Linked DNA regions of Iamia sp. SCSIO 61187. The protein of the gene in region 1 interacts with the protein of each later gene in a pairwise test. Links are inferred from orthologs where the notes say so. Each region holds a gene or a part of one and is shown on either strand. Other genes may lie near its edges.

The links.
Region 2: the proteins of panC (region 1) and HC251_RS16475 interact in binary tests that used the Escherichia coli proteins (3 or more experiments, as listed by UniProt). The link is inferred for Iamia sp. SCSIO 61187 from one-to-one orthologs.

What each region holds. Positions count from the first base shown.
Region 1 is NZ_CP050948.1:4,313,797-4,325,542, reverse strand. What follows is about bases 3,269-6,196. They hold panC (pantoate--beta-alanine ligase), read left to right. Parts: upstream 3,269-4,270; coding sequence 4,271-5,122; downstream 5,123-6,196. Other genes in these bases: nadB (L-aspartate oxidase), read left to right, coding at 5,894-6,196; panD (aspartate 1-decarboxylase), read left to right, coding at 5,284-5,742; HC251_RS20765 (DUF2520 domain-containing protein), read left to right, coding at 3,549-4,271; HC251_RS20770 (hypothetical protein), read left to right, coding at 3,269-3,454. In the rest of the region: HC251_RS20795 (hypothetical protein), read right to left, coding at 1-89; folP (dihydropteroate synthase), read left to right, coding at 220-1,005; HC251_RS20785 (hypothetical protein), read left to right, coding at 1,080-1,595; folB (dihydroneopterin aldolase), read left to right, coding at 1,588-1,971; folK (2-amino-4-hydroxy-6-hydroxymethyldihydropteridine diphosphokinase), read left to right, coding at 1,968-2,447; more of HC251_RS20770, read left to right, coding at 2,444-3,268; more of nadB, read left to right, coding at 6,197-7,504; HC251_RS20745 (ABC transporter ATP-binding protein), read left to right, coding at 8,032-9,912; HC251_RS20740 (ABC transporter ATP-binding protein), read left to right, coding at 9,909-11,746. UniProt on the Escherichia coli protein: Catalyzes the condensation of pantoate with beta-alanine in an ATP-dependent reaction via a pantoyl-adenylate intermediate.
Region 2 is NZ_CP050948.1:3,453,471-3,465,284, forward strand. What follows is about bases 3,297-6,292. They hold HC251_RS16475 (NUDIX domain-containing protein), read right to left. Parts: upstream 5,050-6,292; coding sequence 4,543-5,049; downstream 3,297-4,542. Other genes in these bases: HC251_RS16465 (DUF4333 domain-containing protein), read right to left, coding at 3,297-3,702; HC251_RS16470 (lysoplasmalogenase), read right to left, coding at 3,876-4,529; HC251_RS16480 (NAD(P)/FAD-dependent oxidoreductase), read right to left, coding at 5,046-6,236; HC251_RS16485 (ferredoxin), read right to left, coding at 6,267-6,292. Outside these bases: HC251_RS16455 (M1 family metallopeptidase), read left to right, coding at 1-1,590; HC251_RS16460 (GGDEF domain-containing protein), read left to right, coding at 1,677-3,218; more of HC251_RS16465, read right to left, coding at 3,223-3,296; more of HC251_RS16485, read right to left, coding at 6,293-6,458; HC251_RS16490 (hypothetical protein), read left to right, coding at 6,600-6,899; HC251_RS16495 (hypothetical protein), read right to left, coding at 6,942-7,115; tsaA (tRNA (N6-threonylcarbamoyladenosine(37)-N6)-methyltransferase TrmO), read right to left, coding at 7,175-7,600; HC251_RS16505 (phosphotransferase), read right to left, coding at 7,900-8,979; HC251_RS16510 (MerR family transcriptional regulator), read left to right, coding at 9,023-9,754; ahpC (alkyl hydroperoxide reductase subunit C), read left to right, coding at 9,924-10,487; ahpF (alkyl hydroperoxide reductase subunit F), read left to right, coding at 10,594-11,814.

The DNA.
Region 1 (11,746 bases):
TAGCTCATCCCCCGGGCCGAGTCGGTGATCTGCGAGTCGGACGCCATCACCAGCCCGTCAGCGCAGACGATGGACAGCACGACGGTCATGGGTCTCCTCGAGGTGGGGTGCCCGGAGCGGGCCGACGCCCGGGACTACCCCGACCGGCCCGGGCTACCCTCGACGGGCGGACCGGTCCGGGCACCCCTTCCGGTCCGGGGGTGGGCGTAGGGTCCGGCCGTGACGAGACCACTCGTGATGGGCGTCGTGAACGTGACGCCGGACAGCTTCAGCGACGGCGGGCTGTACCTGGACCACGAGGCGGCGATCGCCCACGGGCGGGCCATGGCGGCGGCCGGCGTCGACGTGGTCGACGTCGGGGGCGAGTCCACCCGCCCGGGCGCCGAGCCGGTGCCGGTGACCGAGGAGGTCGATCGGGTCGTTCCCGTCGTCGCCGCCCTCAGCCCGCTCGTCCGGGTCTCGATCGACACCCGCCACGCCGAGGTCGCCGATCGGGCCGTCGCCGCGGGGGCGACGCTGGTCAACGACGTGTCGGCCACCCTCCACGAGGTCGCCGCGCACCACCACGTCGGCTGGGTGGCGATGCACATGCAGGGCGACCCGCGCACGATGCAGCGCGACCCCCGCTACGACGACGTGGTGGACGAGGTCCGCAGCTTCCTGGTCGCCCGGGCCGACGCCGCCGTCGCCGCCGGGGTCGGGGAGGTCTGGATCGACCCGGGCATCGGCTTCGGCAAGACGGTGGAGCACAACCTGGCCCTCCTCGCCCGGCTCGACGAGCTGGTGGCCACCGGCTTCCCGGTGCTGCTCGGGACCAGCCGGAAGCGGTTCCTGGGCCAGCTGCTCGCCACCGCCGACGGGGTGGCGGACCCGACCCCTCCCGACGACCGGCTGGAGGGGTCGCTGGCCACCGCGGTGTGGGGCTACCGGGCCGGGGCGAGGATGGTCCGCGCCCACGACGTGGACGCCACGCTGGCCGCGGCGAGGGCCGTTGCAGGCCTCTGACCAGCGCAGTCGCCCCCGAGGACGGATTGGGGCATGATCGGAGACGCTGCGCCGGACGAGGAAGGAACCCCCGCATGGGGATGAAGGGCAAGTGGGCCCAGGGCATCAAGCCCAGGAACTTCTCATGGGTCATCAAGGATCGCTTCGCCGTGTGCGAGCGCCCTGGTGGCTACGGCGCCAACCACCGGCGCGTCCGCCGCCAGGAGGAGATCATCTGGGTCCGGGAGCAGGGCTTCACCAAGGTGATCTCGCTCATCCCGGCCAGCCACAACCTCCACAGCTACACCGAGCTCGAGGTGGCCTGGCTGCACCGACCGCTGCGGAGCCACGACGAGCCGGCCCCGATCCTGTCGGAGCTGTTCCCCGAGATCGAGCGGCTGCTCGCCGACGGCGAGAAGCTCCTCATGCACGGCGACGAGCTGGGCGACCGCATCGCCGGCATCGTCGCCGCCTACGTGATCTGGAGCGGGCTGGTGCCCGAGGCCCCCAAGGCCACGATGCTCGTCGAGCGCATGCTCGCCCGCCAGATCGGCCCCGTCGGTCGCGAGCTGATCGCCCTCGCCCCCGAGCTCCCGGGTGCCCGTGCCTGACGGCGACCTGATCGAGCTGCGCGGCCTGACCGCCCTCGGGGTGTGCGGAGCCCTGCCCGAGGAGCAGGAGCGGGCCCAGCCCCTCGAGGTCGACCTCGCCATCCACGCCGACCTGGCCGCCGCCGGAGAGTCCGACGACCTCGACGACACCGTCGACTACGGCGCCGTGTGCGAGCTGGTGGAGCGGGTCGTCACGACCGAGCGGTTCCAGCTCCTGGAGCGGCTGGCGGCGCGCATCGCCGAGGTGGTCCTGTCCGACGACCGGGTCCTCGGCGTCACCGTCGCCGTGCGCAAGCTGCGGCCCCCGGTGGCCCAGATCGTGGACACGTCCGGGGTGCGCATCACGCGCACCCGCCAGGGGACCACCGCAGGGTGACCGGCGCCCGCCGCGTCCTGCTGGCGCTCGGCTCCAACCTCGGCGACCGGGCCGCGCACCTCAGCCGGGCGGTCGACGCCCTCGGCGACGAGGTCACCGCCGTGTCCGAGGTGTACGAGACCGCCCCGGTGGGCGGACCCGACCAGGGGCCGTACCTGAACGCCGTCGTGGCCCTGCGCACCGACCGCCCCGCCCGCGACCTGCTGGCCCGGGCCCACGAGCTGGAGGCGGCGGCCGAGCGGGTCCGGCTCGAGCGGTGGGGGCCCCGGACGCTCGACGTCGACGTGCTGTGGATCGACGGCGAGGAGGTCGACGAGCCCGACCTGGTCGTGCCCCACCCCCGCATGTTCGAGCGGGCCTTCGTCCTCGTGCCCCTCGCCGACGTGGCCCCCGACCTGGTGCCCGCCGACGGCCCTCCGGCCGAGGGCGTCGTCCGGTGGGGGTCCCTGGCGTCGGACGGACCGGTGGCGCCATGAGCGACGAGGCCCGTCGCCGGGTGATCCGGGTCGCGCTCGAGCGTCGCCCCGACATGGGGCTCGAGGACCTCCGCCGGACCCTGGCGCGCGTCGGCATCGAGGTCGACACCGAGACGCTCGTCGCCGACCTCGACACCATCGGGCACTCCCTGCGGATCGTGCCCGCCGGCCCGGCCCACCAACGGGTGCCGTCCGGGGCGCCGGTCCCCGACGACGCCGACGCCGACGGCGCAGCGCCGCGCCCCGCCGAGCCGGCGGGTGACGGCCGATCCCTCCTCGCTCGCCTCCGGCCCGGGCCGCTGCTGGTGGCGGCCGTCGTCGCCTTCGTCCTCGTCGTCGCCGGCATCCTCGTCCTGGGGGACGACGACGAGCCGACGGCCGACACCGGTCCGATCCCGACCACGATCCCGGTGGAGGAGGGCTCGCTGCCGGCCGAGACGACGGCGCCCCTCGCCCCCGCCGAGCCGGCCGACGACCCCGCCCTGACCGAGCCCGACGTCGCCCTCACCTTCGACGTGGACAGCGCCGTCCTGCCCCCGCCGAGCGAGGACGTCCCGTGGACCGCCTTCTCGGGCGACTTCGAGGTCGTCGACGGCCAGGCCGTCTCGACCGGCCCCGAGGCGATGGCGGTGGCGACGTTCCCGGTGCCCGGCTCCGAGACCCGGGCCCAGGTCACCCTGCCGACCGGGGGCGTCGGGGTGGGCCTCGCCTTCCTGACCGCCGACGGCGAGACCTACGCATGGGTCGTGATGCCGGACGACTCGACGGTGGTCCTCCACCGCCTGGGTGGAGCCGAGCCCGAGGTGATGGTCGACGCCCCGCTCCCGGCCATCTCGCCCGGCCTCCGGGTCGGGCTGAGCTCGGTGGGACCGCAGGTGGAGCTGCTGGCCAACGGCGCCGTGGTCGCCACCGTCGACGAGTTGGGACCGGTCAGCGCCGTGGGCCTGGCCGCCATCGACGGCGACGTCCCGGGCGCCTTCGACGACCTCGTCGTCCAGTACCCCTGACCCCGCCGGGCGGCGCCCCGTCGGTGGCGACCCGGCGCCGGATCGGAGCCGCCCTCTGGTCGAGGCGGGGTCGTCGGCTCCGTACGCTGGGCCCGTGCCCCCGCCTGCGCCTGCCCCCGCCGCCGTCCGCATCGTCGGTCGGGGCCGGGCCGGTGGCGCCCTCGCCGGCGCCCTGACCGCCGTCGGGTGGGACGTGGAGGTCGTGCCCGGGCGCGACGCGACCACCGCCGACGGCGTCGACCTGGTGGTGCTGGCCGTGCCCGACGACGCCGTCGCCGAGGTGGCCGCCGCCGTCGGGCCCGGGTCCGCCGTCGTCGCCCACCTGTCGGGGTCGCGAGGCCTCGACGTGCTGGGTCCCCACGCCCGCCCGGCGTCGATCCACCCCCTCGTGGCCCTCCCGACCGCAGCCCTCGGCGCCGAGCGGCTCCGGGCGGGGGCGTGGTTCGCGGTGGCGGGCGACGCGATCGCCGGCCGGGTCGTGCGTGCCCTCGGGGGGCGCGCCGTCGAGGTGCCCGACGAGCACCGGGCGGCGTACCACGCCGCCGCCTGCATCGCCTCGAACCACCTGGTGGCCCTGCTCGGCCAGGTCGAGCGGGTGGCGGCGCCGATCGGCGTCCCCCTCGAGGCCTACCTCGACCTGGCCCGGGCCACGGTCGACAACGTGGCCGCCCTCGGCCCGGCCGCGGCCCTCACCGGCCCGGCGGCCCGGGGCGACACCGCGACCCTCGACCGCCACCGCGCCGCCCTCGACCCGGCCGAACGGGCCGCCTACGAGGCCCTGGTCCACGAGGCCCGCCGCCTCGCCGGGCGGGTGTGATGGACGTCGTCACCACCATCGCCGAGGTCCGGTCCGCCACCGCCGCCGCCCGGGCCGGGGGTGCCACCGTCGGGTTCGTGCTGACCATGGGGTACCTGCACGAGGGCCACGTGTCGCTGATGGCCGCGGCCCGGGCCGAGTGCGACCTCGTCGCCGCCAGCATCTTCGTCAACCCGCTCCAGTTCGGGGCGGGGGAGGACCTCGACGCCTACCCCCGCGACCTGCCCCGGGACCTGGCCCTGGCCGAGGCGGCCGGCGTCGACCTGGTCTTCGCCCCGTCGGTCGAGGAGATGTACCCCCGGCCGATCCTCACGACGGTGGCGGTCGACGACGTCACCGCCCGCTTCGAGGGGGCCACCCGCCCCACCCACTTCGCCGGGGTGGCGACGGTCGTGGCCAAGCTGTTCTCGATCATGGGCCCGGGCCGCACCTACTTCGGCGAGAAGGACTGGCAGCAGGTGTGCGTCGTGCGACGCATGGCGGCCGACCTGTCGTTCCCGGTCGAGGTCGTCGCCTGCCCGACGCGGCGCGAGCCCGACGGGCTGGCCCGCTCCAGCCGCAACGTCTACCTGTCGGCCGAGGAGCGGGCGGCGGCCCCGGTGCTGCACCGGGCCCTCCGCCACGGCGCCGCCCGCATCGAGGCGGGCGAGCGCGACCCCGCGGCGGTAGAGGCGGCCATGGCCGAGGTGGTGGCCACCGAACCGCTGGTCCTGCTCGACTACGCCGCCGCCGTCGAGGCCGACACCCTGGTCTCGCCCGCCCGCCTCGAGGGTGAGGTGCGGCTGCTCGTCGCCGCCCGGGTCGGGACGCCCCGCCTCCTCGACAACGTCGGCGTCACGGTCCCCGCCTGACGAAGCCCGCTCGCCCGAGCCGGATCTCGGTGGCAGATGCGGGACGAGCGTCCGAGGTCTGCCACCGAGTTCGCCGGGGGTGGGGGAGCGGGGCAGGATGGGGGGGTTCCCACCCGGGGGCGACCGGTCCGCCGGCGTCCACCAGCCCAGGAGAACCTCACGTGCGACGACGGATGATGAAGTCGAAGATCCACCGCGCCACGGTGATCGACGCCGACCTGCACTACGTCGGCTCGATCACGGTGGACCGGGACCTCATGGACGCCGCCGACCTGGTCGAGTTCGAACAGGTCGCCGTGCTCGACATCGACAACGGCGCCCGCCTCGAGACCTACGTGATCGAGGGGCCCCGGGGCTCGGGCGCCATCTGCCTCAACGGGGCGGCCGCCCGGCTGGTGTCCCCCGGCGACCGGGTCATCGTCATCAGCTACGCCGACTACGAGGACGCCGAGCTCGACGCCTACGCCCCGCGCATCGTCCACGTCGACACCGCCAACGGCGTCGTCGACGAGGCGACGGCGCAACGCCTGGCCGACCTCACTTCCCCCGCCCCCCGCCGCTACGTCGAGGTGGAGCCCGACCTCGAAGCCAAGTCGCAGGCGGGACCGCGCGCCCGGTGACGGGGTGCTGCCGGGCCCCCTCCCGCCGAAGCGGCTTCGCCGCCGGCTCGGGCTGGCGCTGACCCCACGCACCTTCGGGGCTGCCGCCAGGCCCACCGGACCGGGGCGCGGGCGATCGACGAACCGTCACTGACTGGTAGACCGAGCGGTCATGGCTGCCGAGGAGCTCGACCTGCTGGTGCTGGGGAGCGGGGTGGCCGGGCTGTCCGCCGCGGTGCGCGCCGCCGACGTCCACAACATGCGGGTCGGGGTGCTGACCAAGGGAGAGCTGCCCCAGGCGACGACCCGGTGGGCCCAGGGCGGGGTGGCCGCCGTGCTGCACGACGACCCCGACTCCACCGACCTCCACCTGGCCGACACCCTCGCCTGCGGCGTCGGGCTGTGCGACACCGAGGCGGTCCGGGTGCTCGTCGACGAGGGGCCGGCCCGCGTGCTCGACCTCATCGCCCTGGGCGCCGCCTTCGACCGCGACCCCGACGGCAAGCTGCTCCTCGCCCGCGAGGGCGGGCACAGCCAGGCCCGCATCGTGCACGCCGGCGGCGCCGCCACCGGGTGGGAGGTCGAGCGGGCGCTGGTCGCCGCCGCCCAGCGGGGCACCTCGGCCCTGTACGAGCACCACTTCGCCGTCGACCTCGTCGTCGAGGGCGGGCGCTGCCGCGGCGTCACCGCCACCCGGGCCGACGGTTCGGAGCTCGTCGTGCGGGCGGCCAACGTCCTCGTGACCACCGGCGGGGCCGGCCAGCTCTACGCCGTCACCACCAACCCGCTGGAGGCGACCGGCGACGGCATCGCCATGGCCCTGCGGGCGGGCGTGGCCGTGGCCGACGTCGAGTTCGTGCAGTTCCACCCGACGGCGCTGCACCACGAGGCCATGCCCCGCCCCCTCCTGTCGGAGGCCCTCCGGGGCCACGGCGCCCTGCTGCGGGACGGCCGGGGCGAGCGCTTTGTCGACGAGCTCCAGCCGCGCGACGTCGTGTCCCGGGCCGAGCTGGAGGTGATGGTCTCGCAGGGGATCGACCACGTCTTCCTCGACGCCCGGCACCTCGAGGAGTTCGCCGCCCGCTTCCCGACGATCCACGCCGCCCTCCGGGAGGTCGGCCTCGACCCGACCCGCGACCTCCTGCCCGTCGCCCCGGCGGCCCACTACACCTGCGGGGGGATCGTCACCGACCTCGACGGCTCGTCGTCGCTGCCGGGCCTGTGGGCCGCGGGGGAGGCGTCGTGCACGGGTGTCCACGGGGCGAACCGGCTGGCGTCGAACTCGCTGCTCGAGGGGATGGTGTTCGGGCCCCGGGCGGTGGAGGCGATCGAGCGGGGCCAGGTCGGCGCCCACCCGACGGGGGCCATGCGGGCCGTCCTCGGGGGCGACCCGGAGGGCGGACCGGTCGGCCCGGGCACGATCGGCGGGGTGCTGCTGTCCCGACCGGCGGCGGTCCCCCCGGCCCCCGTCCCGCCGACCGAGCCGTGGGCCGACGTCCGCAACCGGCTCCAGCGGGCTCTGACCGCCGGAGCCGGGGTCGTGCGCGACGAGGCCTCGCTCGCCGACGCCGACCAGGTCGCCGTCGACGCCGCCGCGGCCGTCGCCGCCAGCGCCGCCGCCGGGCCGCTGTCGCCCGAGGCCCACGAGGTGGCCAACCTGGTCGACGTCGGCCGGGCCGTCATCGCCGCCGCCGTGTCCCGCACCGAGAGCCGCGGCGCCCACACCCGGCGGGACCACCCCGCCACGGACCCCGCCCAGCGCCACCGCCTCGTCCTCGTCTGAGGAGCCCGTCCTCCGCCGCCGGGCCGCCTCGGTTCTGTCGCGCTGAGCGCTCACCGATGAGCGCGTGCCGCGACAGAACCGTCCGGCCGTCGGGTCGTCGGGCGTCGTAGGCGAAGGCGGCGAACCGCCCGGGCTCGCGGCCCGGGTGGTTGAACCCGGCGAGGGCGTCGGCCCCGCCCCCGCCCAGCAGCCCGCCCGGCTGGGACCGCAGCCACCGGTAGAAGCCGGCCATGGAGAGGCCGGTCGTCGGGAGATCCGTGACCAGGGCCTCCAGCGGCTCACCCACCGCGGCGCCCCCCTCGCCCAGCTCGTCGAGGAAGCCGGGGATGCCCTCGACCCCGACGAGCCCGCCGGTGCGCTCGGGGTCGATCCAGTCCTGGCCGAACCACACGTTGACGTGCCCGAGGGTCGGGCTGGTCCACTCGAAGCCCCGGAGGGCGGATCCCGGACGCCCTCCCCTCTGCCACCGAGGTCACAGGGGAACGGAGTTGCGGTCGGGGGGCCGGGTCGGTTGGATGCCTGACGGCATGCTGGACGACGAGACCCCCGACCCGCGCTCCGTCGTCCGACGGGGGATGACCCTGCTCTGGCGGTCGGTCCGGACGCACCCCCGCCCGTTCATCGTGGCCGTGCTGGGCGCCGGGCTGTTCGCGGCGATGACGGTCGGCTCGACCATCGCCCTCGGGCGGGTCACCGACGACGTCATCGTCCCGGGTCTGGCCGAGGAGCGCGACGGCGGCACCTTCGGGCCCGTCGACGGCGGCACCGTCCTCGTCATCACCTGCGCCGTGGTGATGGTGGCCCTGGCCCGGGCCGCCGGCGTCGTCGCCCGTCGCTACTTCTGCAGCATGACGACCTTCCGCATGGGCGCCACCTGGCGGGAGGCCCTGGCCGACCGGTACCTCGACGCCCCCCTCCGCTTCCACGCCCGTCGGCCCGCGGGCCAGCTCATGGCCCACGCCGACAACGACGCCGTGAAGGCCATCGAGTTCATCAATCCGGCGCCGTTCTCCATGAGCGCGGTGGTGATCGGCGTGATCGCCTTCGCCCGGCTCCTGATGGTCGACTGGGTGCTCGCCCTGGTCGCTCTGGCCGTGTTCCCGACCCTGATGGTCGCCAACCGGATCTACACGTCCCGCGTCGAGCACCCGGCCGCCCGGGCCCAGGCCCGCTACGGCGACCTGGCGTCGGTGGCCCACGAGAGCTTCGACGGCGCCCTGGTGGTCAAGTCGCTCGGCCTGGCCGACCACGAGACGACGCGGGCCCGGCGGGCGGCCGGGGCGCTGCGCGACGAGCGGGTGCGGGTGGGCGAGCTGCGGGCCTGGTTCGAGCCCGGGCTGACGGCCCTGCCCAACCTCGGCGCCGTCGCCGTCCTCGGCCTGGGCGCCTGGCGCCTGTCGACCGGGGCGGTCAGCGAGGGGGGCATCGTCGAGGCCCTCGCCCTGTTCGCCGTGCTCACCACGCCGATGCGGGTGATGGGCTACCTGCTCGAGTCGATGCCGCCGTCGGTCGTGGCCGCCGCCCGCCTGGACGAGGTCCTGGCGCCCGACGACCGGGACCGCCACCCGGCCCGCGGGGCAGCGACGCTCCCCGCCGGCGCCCTGGCGGTCGAGGTCGACGGTGTCTCGTTCGCCCACGACCCGGCCACGCCGGTGCTCGCCGACCTGTCGTTCTCGATCGCCCCCGGTGAGGTGCTGGCCGTCGCCGGCGCCACCGCCGGGGGCAAGACCTCGCTGTGCCTGTGCCTGGCCGGCCTGCTCGAGCCCACCACCGGGCACGTGCGCCTCGGCGGCGTCGACGTGGCCGACCTCGACCCCGCCGAGCTGCCCGCCGCCGTGGGCGTGGTGTTCCAGGAGTCGTTCCTCTTCGCCGACACCGTGCGGGCCAACGTCCTGGCCGGGATGGACGAGGCGGCGCCGGACGTGGCCCGCACCACCGAGCTCGACGCCGCCGTGGGCGAGGCCCTCCGCCTGGCCCGGGCCGACGGGTTCGTGGCCGCCCTCCCCCTCGGGTTCGACACCGAGCTGGGCGAGCGGGGCATCACCCTCTCGGGCGGCCAGCGCCAGCGGCTGGCCCTGGCCCGGGCCCTGGTGCGCCGGCCCCGGCTGCTCATCCTCGACGACGCCACCAGCGCCATCGACCCGTCGGTCGAGGGCCAGATCCTCGCCGGGCTGGGTGAGGCCCTGGCCACCACCACCGTCGTGGTCGCCCACCGCGTCTCGACCATCCGCCTGGCCGACCGTGTCCTGTTCCTCGAGGCCGGGCGGGTCGCCGCCCTGGGACCCCACGACGAGCTGCTGGAGACCGTCCCCGCCTACGCCGCCCTGGTCCGGGCCTACGAGGCCGACGACGACCCCATCGACGACGACGCCACCGTCGCCTCCACGTTCGACAGAGGGCACCGATGAGCAGCCCGCTTCCGATCGAGGAGGGCCGGGACGAGGGCCACGCCCCCGACCCCGACGACGTCGACGCCATCGAGGGGGGCGCCGTCGTCGCCTTCCGCCGCATCGTCGGGGAGATGCCCGAGCTGCGCCACGGCGCCGGCCTCACCGCCCTCCTGGCCCTGGCCATCGCCGCCGGCCGGGTCACCGTCCCCGTCCTCCTCCAGCAGGTCCTCGACCGGGGCATCCTCGGCCCCGACGGGTACCGCCCGACGTTCATCGCCGTCGCCGTGGCCATCGCCGTGGTCGCCATCGCCGTGTTCTGGACCCTGGAGCGCATCGGGCTGGCCCGGCTGACCCGCGCCGCCGAGAGCGGCCTGGCCGGCGTGCGCGTCCGCACCTTCGACCACATCCACCGCCTCTCGGCCGCCGACCACACCGAGTCCCGCCGGGGCGTGCTCGTCTCCCGGGTCACCAGCGACGTCGAGACCCTCGCCCAGTTCTGGAGCTGGGGGGCCATGGTCTGGCTGAGCGCCACGGCGACGATCCTCGGCGTCGGCACCGTCATGGCCGTCTACTCGTGGCGGCTGACGCTCCTGGCGTTCGCCGTGTTCGTGCCCGTCACGGTCCTGCTGCGCCAGCTCCAGAAGGTCCAGCTGCGCCGGTGGGACGCGGTGCGCGACCGGGTCGGCGACACCCTCGGCGAGTTCTCCGAGGCCATCGGCGGCGCCCCGGTGATCCGGGCCTACGGTCTGGGCGACCGGGGCCGGCGCCGACTGCGCCACGCCGTCCAGCGCCAGTACCGGGCCGAGCTCGGCGCGGCCCGGGTCTTCGCCATCATGTTCCCCCTGTCGGACATCTTCGGCGCCATCGCGGTGGCGACCGTCGCCGCCGTCGGCGTCTGGCAGGGCCCGGCGTGGGGCCTCGACGCCGGCGAGCTCGTCGCCTTCGCCTTCCTCGTCACCCTGCTCACCCAGCCCATCGCCGACCTGGGCGAGGTCCTGGACCAGACCCAGAACGCGGCGGCCGGCGCCCGGAAGGTCCTGGGCACGCTCGACATCCCGCTCGACGTGGTCGAGCCCGACCCCGGCGTCGCCCTGCCCGAGGGCCCCCTCGGCGTGCGGGTCACCGACGTCGCCTTCGCCTACCGGGCGACCACCGGGGGCAACGGCCCGCTGGTGCTGGAGGACGTGTCGGTCGAGGTCGCGGCGGGCTCGTCGGTGGCCGTCGTCGGCCAGACCGGTTCGGGCAAGACCACCTTCGCCAGCCTCCTCGCCCGCCTCGCCGACCCCGTGGCCGGCACCATCGAGGTCGGTGGGCACGACCTGCGGACCGTCGCCCCGACGTCGCGCCTCCACCGCATCCGGATGGTCCCCCAGGACGGGTTCCTGTTCGCCACGACGGTGCGCGAGAACATCCGGTTCGGGCGGCTCGACGCCACCGACGACGACATCGACGCCGCCATCGACGACCTGGGCCTCAGCTGGTGGGTCGCCCGCCTGCCCCGGGGCCTCGACACCGAGGCGGGGGAGCGGGGCGACAACCTCTCCGTCGGCGAGCGCCAGCTGGTGGCCCTCGTCCGGGCCCAGGTGTCGGACCCCGGCCTGCTGGTCCTCGACGAGGCCACCTCCGCCGTCGACCCCGAGACCGAGCGGGCCCTGGCCGTGGCCCTCACCCGGATGGCGGCGGGCCGGACCACGGTGACCGTCGCCCACCGCCTGTCGACGGCGGAGCGGGCCGACCGGGTTCTGGTGTTCGACGCCGGCCGCCTGGTCGAGGAGGGCACCCACGACGCGCTGGTCGCCCTCGGAGGCGTCTACGCCGGCCTGCACCGCAGCTGGGTCGGCGGCACCCGCAC
Region 2 (11,814 bases), 860 kb from region 1 along the record:
GAGATGCGCTGCACCGACGCCTTCCGACCCGAGTGGGACCGGTGGACGGACTTCGGGATCTCGCGCACCGCCGCCTACGACACCGACGCCCTCACCACGACCCGGCCCATCGAGTTCGAGGTCGTCTCCCCGGCCGACGCCGAGGGCATGTTCGACGTCCTCACCTACGAGAAGGGCGCCGCCGTCGTCCGCATGCTCGAGCAGTACCTCGGCGAGGACCGCTTCCGCGACGGCATCCGCCTCTACATCAGCCGCCACGCCCACGGGAACACGGTGACCACCGACCTGTGGGACGCCATCGAGGAGGCCACCGGCGAGCCGGTGCGGCGGATCATGGACAGCTGGATCTTCCAGGGCGGACACCCGGAGCTGGCGGTCACCGTCGAGCCGGAGGGCGAGACCGCGACCCTGCGGCTGACCCAGCAGCGGTTCCTGTACGACACCGGTGACGGCTCCGGGGACGACGCCACCCGGTGGGTCGTGCCCGTGCTGGTCCGGTGGGCGCCCGGGGCGGAGGCCACCACGTCGAGCGTCACCCTCGAGCGCGTCCTGGTCGAGGGCACCACGGCCGAGGTCACCCTCGCCACCCCGCCGGCGTGGGTCATCACCAACAGCGGCGGGTCCGGGTTCTTCCGGGTCCGTTACGACGCCGCCGGGCTGGCCGCCGCCGCTCGGGCCCCGGGCATCTCCGCCGTCGAGCGCTACGCCCTGATCGACGACGCCTGGGCGTCGCTGCTCGCCGGGACGATCGGGATCGGCGAGGTCCTCGAGCTCCTGCGCGGCTACGCCGACGAGACCGACCTGTCGGTGTGGCAGCGCGTCCTCGGCGTCGTGAGCGCCCTCGACCGGCTGGTCGACGACGACACCCGCCCGCACCTCCAGACCTGGGTGCGCGCCTTCGCCGGCCCCGCGCTGCGCCGCGTCGGCCTCGACCCCGTCGCCGGGGAGCCCGACCGGACCGCGGCACTGCGGGGCGCGCTCGTCACGGCCCTGGGGACCACCGGTGCCGACCCCGAGACCCGCGCCCGGGCCCAGGCCCTGCTGGCCCGGGCCGACGAGGGCGAGGAGGTCGACACGGACCTGTTCGACGCCGCCCTCCGGGTCCTCGCCGCCGAGGGCGGCGCCGAGCGCTTCGCCGCCTTCCGCCAGCGCTCGGCCACCGGCGCCACCCCGCAGGAGCGCCTGCGCTACCTGGGTGTCCTGGCCGACTTCCCCGGCGACGCCGAGAACGACGCCTTCCTGGCCATGTGCCTCACCGACGACGTCCGCACCCAGGACGCTCCCTTCGTGATCCGGCGGGCGATCGCCAACCGCACCCAGGCCCGGCGGACGTGGGACTTCCTGACCGCCCACTGGGACGAGGCCCTGGCCCGGTTCCCGTCCAACAGCATCAGCCGCCTGCTGGAGGGGATCCGGTCCGTGACCGACCCCGCCCTGGCCCATGCCGTCGAGGGCTTCCTGGCCGAGCACCCCGTCCCCCAGGGCGACAAGCCCATCGCCCAGCACCGGGAGCGGATGCGGGCGGGGGTGGCCCTGCGCGGCCGGGTCGCCGGCGACCTGGCCTCGGCCCTCAAGGACGGGCCGTCGTGACCGACGGGTAGTCCATCGGAGGGGTGTGCCCATCACCCCGACGTGCCATGTCAGGGACGTGGCGTCCGGCGACCCTCCCTCCCCCCGTGGCTCCCACCTCCTCGACCACCCGCACCAACACCCGCCCCTGGGAGCCCGAGTCGACGCGCGCCAGCCGGCAGCGACGGGTGCTCCCCTTCCTCGCCCTCGTGGCCGCCGCCCTCGTGGTCGTCGCCCTCCCCCCGGGCGAGCCCGGGCGCTTCGGTGCCATCGCCCTGGCGTTCCTGGGGTTCGCAGGGTGCGGTGCCCTCATCGTCTTCGTGCCGTGGGAGCGCCTGCCCGACTGGCCTCGCCTGGGCATCGTGGCGATCTACTGCACCAACGTCGGCCTCGTCCGTGACGCGACGGGCGGTGGTCGGTCGGGCTTCTTGTTCATGCTCCTCCTGGTGGTCATGTGGCAGGCGGCCTACGGCAGCCGGCCCCAGATCGCCGTCACGCTCGTGATGTCGGTCCTGACCGCGATCGTCCCCATCGTCACCGTGGGCGGCGACGAGTACCCGGGCTCGGAGTGGCGCAAGGCCCTCATGTTCAGCCTCGTCGCCGCCGTCATCGGCATCGTCGTGCACGAGCTCGTCCGGCGGACGACCCAGGAGCGGTGGGCGGTCGATCGGGTGGCGCGACTGGGCCGGGCCGCCGCGCACCACGACTCCCGCAGCGACGTGTGCCAGCTCGCCCTCGAGCTGACGGGGGCGGACCTGGCCGTGCTCCTGGAGCCGGCCGAGCGGGGGATCACGGTCACGGCCTCCGCCGGGCGGGCGGTGCCCCTCGTGACGCTCACGGCCGACCTCGTCCCCCCCGCGGTGCGGCGGGCCCTCGAGAGCGCCCGCACCCAGGTCATCCTCGACGTCGACGCCGACGGGGCGACGCGGGGCGGCGTGTCGGCCGCCCTCGGGGTCCGCGCCTGGGTGCACCAGCCCGGCATCAGCCCCGGCGGTCGCGCCACGATCGACCTCGCGGTCGGCTGGGCCGAGCCGCGCCGCCGCGTCCCCGCCCTCGCCTCCTACTCGCTGCCGCTGCTCGCCGACGAGGCCGCCGCCATCGTCGACCGGGCCGAGCTGGTCGAGCGGCTCGAGACCATGACCCGGCAGGATCCCCTCACCGGCCTGCTCAACCGCCGGGGGTGGGACGACCACCTCACCCGCGAGCTGGCCCGGGCGGCGCGGACGGGGCGCCCCCTCTCGGTCGCCGTCCTCGACCTCGACCGGTTCAAGCGGTTCAACGACGCCCACGGGCACCTCGTGGGCGACCAGCTCCTGAAGGCGGCGACGAGCGCCTGGACGGGAGCGCTCCGGACCTCCGACGTCCTGGCCCGGTGGGGCGGCGAGGAGTTCGCCGTCCTCATGCCCGAGACGGGCACCGAGGACGCCATCTCGGTGATCAGCCGGATGGCCAGGCGGACCCCGATGGAGCAGACGTTCTCGGCCGGCATCGTCACGGTGGACGCCGGCGTCGACCCCGACGCCCTGATGGTCGCGGCGGACGACGCCGTCTACGTGGCCAAGGACCGCGGCCGGGACCGCATCGAGATCGGCACGGCCCCACCCCCGGTCGAGCCGACCGGAGCGGCATCGACCGTGGACCTCACCTGAGGGCTCAGCGCAGGGTGTAGGCGAGGGCGCCGCGGGCGTCGCGCACGCGGACCTCGACCTCCCGGGTCTCGTCGCCGTCGACCGCCTCGCAGGCGAAGGTGGCCTCGGGCTCCTCGATCCGCACTGCGGGCCCGTCGCACGTCACCGTCACGTCGTCGCGCGCGAAGCGGTCGGCGAGCGTGGCGGCGATGTCGGCCTCGACGCGGGGCGTGGAGAGGATCGCGGCCCGGGCCTCGACCTCCAGCGTCCCCTCACCGTCGGTCTGGCGGACGTCGACCTCGACCCGCCCGTCGCCGACCTCGGCCCGGCAGGTGAAGGTCGCCCCCTCCTCCACCTCGACCTCGTCGGGGCAGGTCACGGTGTCGACGGTGACGTCGTAGGTCTCGGCCAGGCGCTCCCGGATGCGCACCTCGGACCGGTCGACGTCGAGCACGGCCGGCTTCCCGCAGCCGGCCAGCACGCCGAGCACGACGAGGGTCGCCATCCGGGCCCGCACGGGTCAGCCCACGATCGAGGGCACGAGGCCGAGCCGCGCCAGGTGGACGCCCGGAGAGGCCGGCCGGATGCCCCGGCACCTCCGAGTCATCCGACGAGGCTCAGGACGAGGCCGAGCCGGCGCCAGGTGGACGCCCAGCGAGGCCGGCCGGTACCTCCGGATCATCCGACGAGGCTCAGGACGAGGCCGAGCTGGGCCAGGTGGTACGTGACCATGACGGCGACCTGGAGCAGGCGGGACGGGGTGACGAAGCGGTTCCAGGCCAAGATGGCGTCGGAGGTCCAGAAGGACAGGGCGCCGAGGATCCCGACGATCGAGCCCCGGCCGAAGGCGAACACGACCATGGTCGAGATCACGGCCATGTAGGCCAGCACCGGGCCGGTGAGCTCGGGGCTCGCCTCCCGCACGCCGGCCACGACGCGGGGGGCGACGAGGGCGCCCACGGCGGCGACCACCAGCAGGCCGACCATCACGAAGCCCCACGAGTCGAGGTCGCTGGCCATGCCGACCACGTAGGCGACGTGACCGAGGAGGAAGGCGCCCAGGCCGAGGAGGAACGGAGGCACCGGGAGGTCGGTGTCGTCGGGGATCATCAAGAAGACGTCGCCGGCCAGCGACAGCAGCAGGCCGATCACGAACCAGACCCGCACCGTCGGGTCATCGGCGTCGAGGGCCACCGCCGCCAGCACGAGGAGCACGAGCGTGGTCGGCTTGGCCGCCCACACGAGCCGGCGGTCGTCGCGCGCCACCCCCACCCAGTTGACGAGGGCGACGGGCGCGGCGAGCAGGAGGAGGACGAGGGCAGGGCCGGTCATGGCGCCGAGCACCCTAGGACGGAGCCACGGGGGGCAGCACCAGGGCGACGCTGTCGGGGCAGACCGGGTGCTCGGCCACCCAGCGACCGAGGTCCTCGACCGCGACCCACGCCACCTCGACGACCTCGCCGTCGGGGCACGTCGGCGGGTCGTCGGTGCGGGTCGTGAAGATGGTCGCGACCTCGGCGACGTCGGCGTCCTCGTAGGTGCCCTCCCCGACCAGGGCGAGGGGCGAGCCTAGGCCCGCCTCCTCGGCCAGCTCGCGGACGGCCGCGTCGCGCGCGCTCTCGCCGACGGCGCAGATCCCGCCGAAGGCCAGGTCCCAGCGGCCGGGCCACACGTCCTTCCACGCCGCCCGGCGGTGGACGAGCAGGCGGGCGCCGGGCGCGTCGAGCACGGCGACGAAGACGGTGCGGTGCCGGACCCGACGCCGGCGCACCTCGGCCCGGGTGACGACGCCGAGGACGCGCCCGGCGGCGTCGACCTCCTCGACCAGCTCGGCGGCCGGGTCCCCGCTCACGCCTCGGCGGGCGCGGTGGCCTCGTCCCAGCCGACGCCGTCGGCCAGGCGCAGGCGCCAGCGGGCGAGGGGGGCGGGCCGGTTCATGCCCAGGGCGGCGACGACCTGGTCGCCGCGGCGGTAGAGGGCGACGAAGCGCCGTTCGGCCAGGCTGCCGTCGACCACCCGCACCTCGTCGGCGCCGGCGGGGCGGCCGGCCAGCATGATCTTGCGGTCGTACTGGTCGGACCAGAACCACGGCACCGGGGCGAAGGGGCGGGCGCCGTCGCCGGCGAGGAGGGTCTCGGCGGCGTGGCCGCCCTGGGCGATGGCGTGGTCCCAGTGCTCGACGCGGATGTCGCCGTGGACGGGGTGGCTCCAGCGGGCGACGTCCCCCGCGGCGACGATGCCGGGGGCGACCCGGCAGGTGGCGTCGGCGACCACCCCGTCGGCCACCGGGAGGGTCGATCCCTCGAGCCACCCGGTGCTGGGCACGACGCCGATGCCGACCACGAGGACGTCGCAGGCGATGACCGACCCGTCGGTCAGGCGGACCCGTTCGACGCGGTCCCCACCCTCGACGGCGTCGACGGCGACGCCGAGGCGGAGGTCGACGCCCTGGTCGCGGTGGACGGCGGCGACCGTCTCGGCCACCTCCCCGCCGAGCACCCGGCCGAGCGGCACCGGCAGCGGCTCGACCATGGTGACGGCCAGCCCCCGGCCCCGGGCGGTGGCGGCCACCTCGGCGCCGATGAACCCGGCGCCGACCACGACGACGCGCGCCGGGGCGGCGTCGAGGTCGGCCCGCAGGGCCAGGGCGTCGTCGAGGGTGCGCAGGACGTGGACGCCGGCGAACGACTCGGTGCCGGGGAGGCGCCGGGGCGCGGCGCCGGTGGCGATGACGAGCCCGTCGTAGGCGAGCGCGGTGCCGTCGTCGAGGGCGACGGTGCGGGCGCCGACGTCGAGGCGGGTGGCCGACCGACCGAGCGTCCACCGGAGGTCGAGGTCGGCGTCGCGCTCGGTCAGGAGGCCGGTGCGCCCGGCGTCCCAGGTCCCGGCCAGGACCTGCTTCGACATCGGCGGGCGGTCGTAGGGCTGGTGGGGCTCGTCGCCGACGATCGTCAGCGTCCCGTCGAAGCCGTTGCGGCGCAGGGCCCGGGCGGCGTGGAGGCCGGCGAGGGACGCGCCGACGACGACGACGTCACGCATCGCCGTCACCGCCCCGCCCGGGTCGGGCGCTCAGTCCTCGAGGCGGATCGCCTGCTTCGGGCAGCGGACCACGGCCTCCTCGACCTTGCTGCGCAGCTCCTCGGGCGGGGTCTCGTCCAGCACGTAGAGGAAGTCGTCATCTCGGACCTCGAACACTTCGGGGGCGACGGCCATGCAGACCGCGTTGCTCTCGCACAGGTCGTAGTCGACGACGACGCGCATGGGTGGATCCTCTCGTCTCGGACGCAGGGCAGCCGCACCCTACCTGGACAACCGTCCAGGAGGCGGACGACCCGGGTGGCCGGCGGCGGGGGGTGGGGCCGTATCCTCGCTTCCGACCCCGTCACCCACCAGGAGCCCCCGGTGCCCCGACTCGTCTCACCCCGCCCCCTCGCCGCTGCCCTCGCCGTCGTGGCCGCCCTGGCCCTGGGCGCGTGCGGCGAGGACGGCGACGTGAGCAAGGCACAGTTCCAGGCCGACCTGGTGGAGCGCACCGAGGTGCCCGAGGACGTGGCGGCCTGCCTGACCGACCGCATCTTCGAGGACTACGACCAGGCCGAGGTCAACCGGATCTACCGGGCGGCCACCGAGGACGAGCTGGGCAACGAGCGGCGCGACGAGCTCGACACTTTGAACCAGGAGTGCTTCGAGGCCCAGGGCTGAGCCCGACCGCCGGACGACGTCCGGCGGAGGTCGGCGTGCGGGTCAGGTGCTGCTGTTCATGACCGCGGCCACGAGCGCCACCGCGCCCAAGCCGGCGGTGGCCAGCCGGGCCATGCCCCGCACGACGATCGGGGGCGACGGGGTGCACGAGCGGCACTCCCGGTCGACGGGTACCTGCTGGCCGCACCGGCCACATCGCTGGGTCACGCTGATCACGACGCCCGCCTCCCCCCAGGTGACGATCCGAAACCGCCCACGGGCTCGTGGGGGCGTCGTCAGCGCTCTCCGACGGGGCCGAGCCGGGGCTTGATGTCGACGACGGGGGTCCCGTCGACGGCCTCGAGCCCGCTGACCTGGATCCGGAGCCCGTCGACGGCCAGCACCCGCACCTCGTGGAGACCGATGGGGTTGGGCCTGTCGGGCGAGCGGGTGGCGAAGACACCGGTCAGGGGGGCGAAGGGGTCACCTCGGGGCTGGGTCACCTGGACGTCTCGGCGTGCCCGGTCGAGCCAGGTGAGGACGACGAGCTCGTCGCCCACGGCGAGGTCGTGGGCGGCCTCGGCGTAGCCGGCGTCGACGACGAGCCAGGCGTCCGGGGCGCCCTCGTCGCCCTGGCGCGGGGCCTGGGCCGGGTCGGTGAGGGGCGACTCGACCCGTCCGACGGGGCGGAGGTCGATCGCCGAGGCCGAGCTGGCGCGCACGGGCCGAGGCTACCGAGCGCCTGCGCCGGCCGAGGCCGACGGTTCGTCCCAGGAGCGCGAGCGGATGGGCGTGGCCAGGAAGCCGGTTGGTGCGGTCACGCTCGTCGGAACGACCTCCGTCGCCATCCTCGGTTCTGTTCGCGCCAGGCGACACCCCTGGCCGAGAGCGGTGTCAGAACGGCGATGGCCGCCTCGACGGTCGTTCTGTTCGCGCCAGGCGACATCGGTGTCCGGCAGCGGTGTCAGAACGGTGATGTGCCGCCGGCTCCTCGCCGGGAGCTGATCGACCCGGGGCGCGTTCAGCCCCGTGCGGTGCGGCCCACCGCCGTCGGCGGCACCTGGTGCCGCGAGCGTGATCGCACCGTCGCACCGGTGAGGCGCCCGAGACGGCGGGCGAAGCGGGCGCCGGAGATGACCCAGGGGTGGCCGCGCCGGTCGTCGAGCGTCGACCATCCCGCCACCTCGGTGAGGGCCCGGAGGCAGACGACGCCGCCATGCCATGCGAGCGCCTCCCTGTCGACCGTGCCGCCGTGGGCCCGGTACGAGCGGAGGAACCGGCGCGAGAGGGCCCGGCCGGCGCCGCGCAGCAGGGGTCGGACCGGGCCCGGCACCACCAGGGGTGGCTCGGACAGGAGCACGGAGGTGAAGGCCAGGTCGAAGGCGGCCGGGGCGATGACCGCGACCGACCAGTCGATCACCGACGCCTTCCCCTGGTCGTCGACCAGGACGTTGAAGGGGTGGAGGTCGCCGTGGCACACCACGAGCGGACCGGGCGGCGGGGGGTGGGTGAGGAGCCAGTCCGCGGCGGCGACCAGGTCGGGCCGGTCGGCGGCGAGGGCGACGGACCGGAGCCCGACGACGATGGCCTCGCTCCCGCTCTCGGTGCGACCCACGCCGGCCAGGCGCTGCTGCACCGGGGCGACGTCGAGGCGGTGCAGGTCCGCCATGACCCCTCCCAGGAGAGTGGGCAGGCGCCGGACCACCGATGGGAGGGTGGTGAGGGCGGCGGCGCCGGAGAGGCCACCGAGGAGCGGCCGGCCGTCGACGTGGTCCATCACCAGGAAGGCGCGCCCGTCGACGCCGGGGTGGGCGTCGCCCGCGCCCCGGACCCTCGGGGTCGGGAAGCCCTGGGCCGCCACCTCGGCCTGGACGATCGTCTCCTTCGCCGCGGTGTCGGGGTCGGGCATGATCCGCGCCACCAGCCGTCCCTCCCAGCCCGCCGGCGGGTCGGCCAGCTCGAAGGCGAGGAGGTCGGCCCAGAACCCGCCGGCCAAGCGGGTCGGGGGCCCGGCGTAGGCGAGGTCCGCGCCCGTGGTGCGGGCCAGGGCCCCGAGCAGGGCGGCGGCCAGCGGGGCGGCGGTGGTGTCGGCATCCTCCATGACAGTGAACACTGTAACGCTCGATGCCGGTAGAGTCGAGGGCATGGTGGACCAGGCGACCGGGCCCGACGACGACGGGCTCTCGATCGACCAGCTGGCGGCCGCGTCCGGGGTGCCGAGCCGCACGATCCGGCAGTACCAGACCCTCGGCCTCCTCCCCCGCCCCGAGCGGCACGGCCGCCTCGGCGTCTACCGGTCGACCCACCTGGACCGGCTCCGCCTGATCGGTCGGCTCCAGGAGCGGGGCTACTCGCTCGCCGGCATCAGCGACCTGCTGGCGTCGTGGTCGGAGGGCGCCGGCCTGGCCGAGGTCCTGGGGCTGGAGCCGGGCGCGCTGGACGCCATCGACGAACCCGGCGCCGCGGCCACGGTCGGGCAGCTGGAGGCGGTGCTCCCCGCCCTGGTGCCGTCCCGGGTCGACGAGCTGATCGCCACCGGGGTCGTCGGCCGGCTCGACGGCGACCGCCTCTGCGTGAACAGCCCGTCGCTGCTCCAGCTGGCGATCGACGTCATCGAGGCCGGGTTCTCCCCCGAGGCGGTCCTGGAGCTCCTGCAGACCATCCGCACCTCCACCGACGCCATCGCCTCCGCCGTGGCCGACCTCCTGGCCGACCCCCCCGACGGGGTCGCCGAGGCCGGCCTCTCCGCCCTCGCCCGGCGCGGCCGGGGCCCGCTCGCTCGTGGCACCGGCCGCCTCACCATCCACCGCCTGGGCGATCTGCTCGCCGCCCGCGGCGGGCTCGACGGGCGGGGCGGCGACGGCCCGACGACCTGAGGCGCCGATCGACCCCGTCGATCGACCGGCGCCACGGTGGGCCGCATGTCACATTGATAGTTCCTATCGAACGGTTCGGAAACAACGATCGACAATACCTATGTATCGAGGTCAGAAGCCTCTACGGTGACGGTCTCACGTCCCCTGCACCACGAGAGAGAGCTGCACCGTGTCCCTCGTCAACACCGAGATCAAGCCGTTCACCGCCACCGCCTACCACAACGGGGAGTTCGTCGACGTCAGCGACGCCGACCTCAAGGGCAAGTGGTCGGTCGTCTTCTTCTACCCGGCCGACTTCACCTTCGTGTGCCCGACCGAGCTGGGTGACCTGGCCGACAACTACGGCACCTTCAAGGAGCTCGGTGTGGAGATCTACTCGGTCTCCACCGACACCCACTTCACCCACAAGGCCTGGCACGACACCTCGGACACGATCGCCAAGATCGAGTACCCGATGATCGCCGACCCGACCACGGTGATCAGCCAGAACTTCGAGGTCCTCCGCGAGGGCCAGGGCCTGGCCGACCGGGGCACCTTCCTGATCGACCCCGACGGTGTCATCCAGTTCACCGAGACCACCGCCGAGGGCATCGGCCGCAACGCCGTGGAGCTCATCCGCAAGGTCCGCGCCGCCCAGTACGTCCGGGAGCACCCGGGCGAGGTCTGCCCGGCGAAGTGGGAGGAGGGCGAGGACACCCTGGCCCCCTCCCTCGACCTCGTCGGCAAGATCTGACCCACCCCACCCGTTCTGTCAACCCTCATGCGCCTCTACGGCCCATGAGGGTTGACAGAACCGGGTTCGCCCGCCCACCCGCTCACCCGCTCCCCGGAGAACCCCTGTGCTCGACGCGCCCATCGCCACCCAGCTGAAGACCCACCTCGCCAAGATCACCGAGCCGATCGAGCTGGCCACGTCCCTCGACGACGGGGCCAAGTCGGCCGAGCTGGAGGAGCTGCTCCGGGAGATCGCCGACATGTCGGACAAGATCACCCTCGTCCGGGCCGACGACGACAACCGGCGCCCCTCGTTCGCCATCCGCCGGGTCACCGGCGACGAGCAACGGGTGCGCTTCGCCGGCATCCCCATGGGCCACGAGTTCACCTCGCTGGTGCTGGCGCTCCTGCAGGTCGGGGGCCACCCGTCGACCGCGGACGAGTCCGTCCTGCAGCAGGTGCGCGACCTCCCCGGCGAGTACGCCTTCGAGACCTACTTCTCGCTCTCGTGCCAGAACTGCCCCGACGTGGTCCAGGCCCTGAACCTGATGAGCGTCATCAACCCCCGCATCACCCACGTCGCCATCGACGGGGCCCTGTTCCCCGACGAGGTCGAGGCCCGCCAGGTCATGGCCGTCCCGTCGGTGTTCCTGAACGGTGAGCCCTTCGAGCAGGGCCGCATGAGCCTCGAGCAGATCGTGGCCAAGCTCGACACCGGCGCGGCCGAGCGCACCGCCCGGGAGATCGACGAGAAGGACCCCTTCGACGTGCTCGTCGTCGGTGGCGGGCCCGCCGGCGCGGCCGCCGCCGTCTACGCCGCCCGCAAGGGCATCCGCACCGGCGTCGCCGCCGAGCGCTTCGGCGGCCAGGTCCTCGACACCATGGCCATCGAGAACTTCATCTCCGTGCCCCACACCGAGGGCCCCCGCATGGCGGCCGCCCTCGAGGAGCACGTCAAGGACTACGACGTCGACGTCATGAACCTCCAGCGGGCGACCGGGCTCGTGCCCGCCACCGACGAGGGCGGGCTGGCCACCGTCGAGCTGGCCAGCGGCGCCACCCTCCAGGCCCGCACCGTCATCCTCGCCACCGGCGCCCGCTGGCGGCAGATGGACGTGCCCGGCGAGGCCGAGTACCGCAACCGCGGCGTGACCTACTGCCCCCACTGCGACGGCCCGCTGTTCAAGGGCAAGCGGGTCGCCGTCATCGGCGGCGGCAACTCGGGGGTCGAGGCGGCCATCGACCTCGCCGGCGTCGTCGGCCACGTCACCCTGATCGAGTTCGACGACAAGCTCCGCGCCGACGAGGTCCTCCAGCGCAAGCTGCGCAGCCTCCCCAACGCCGAG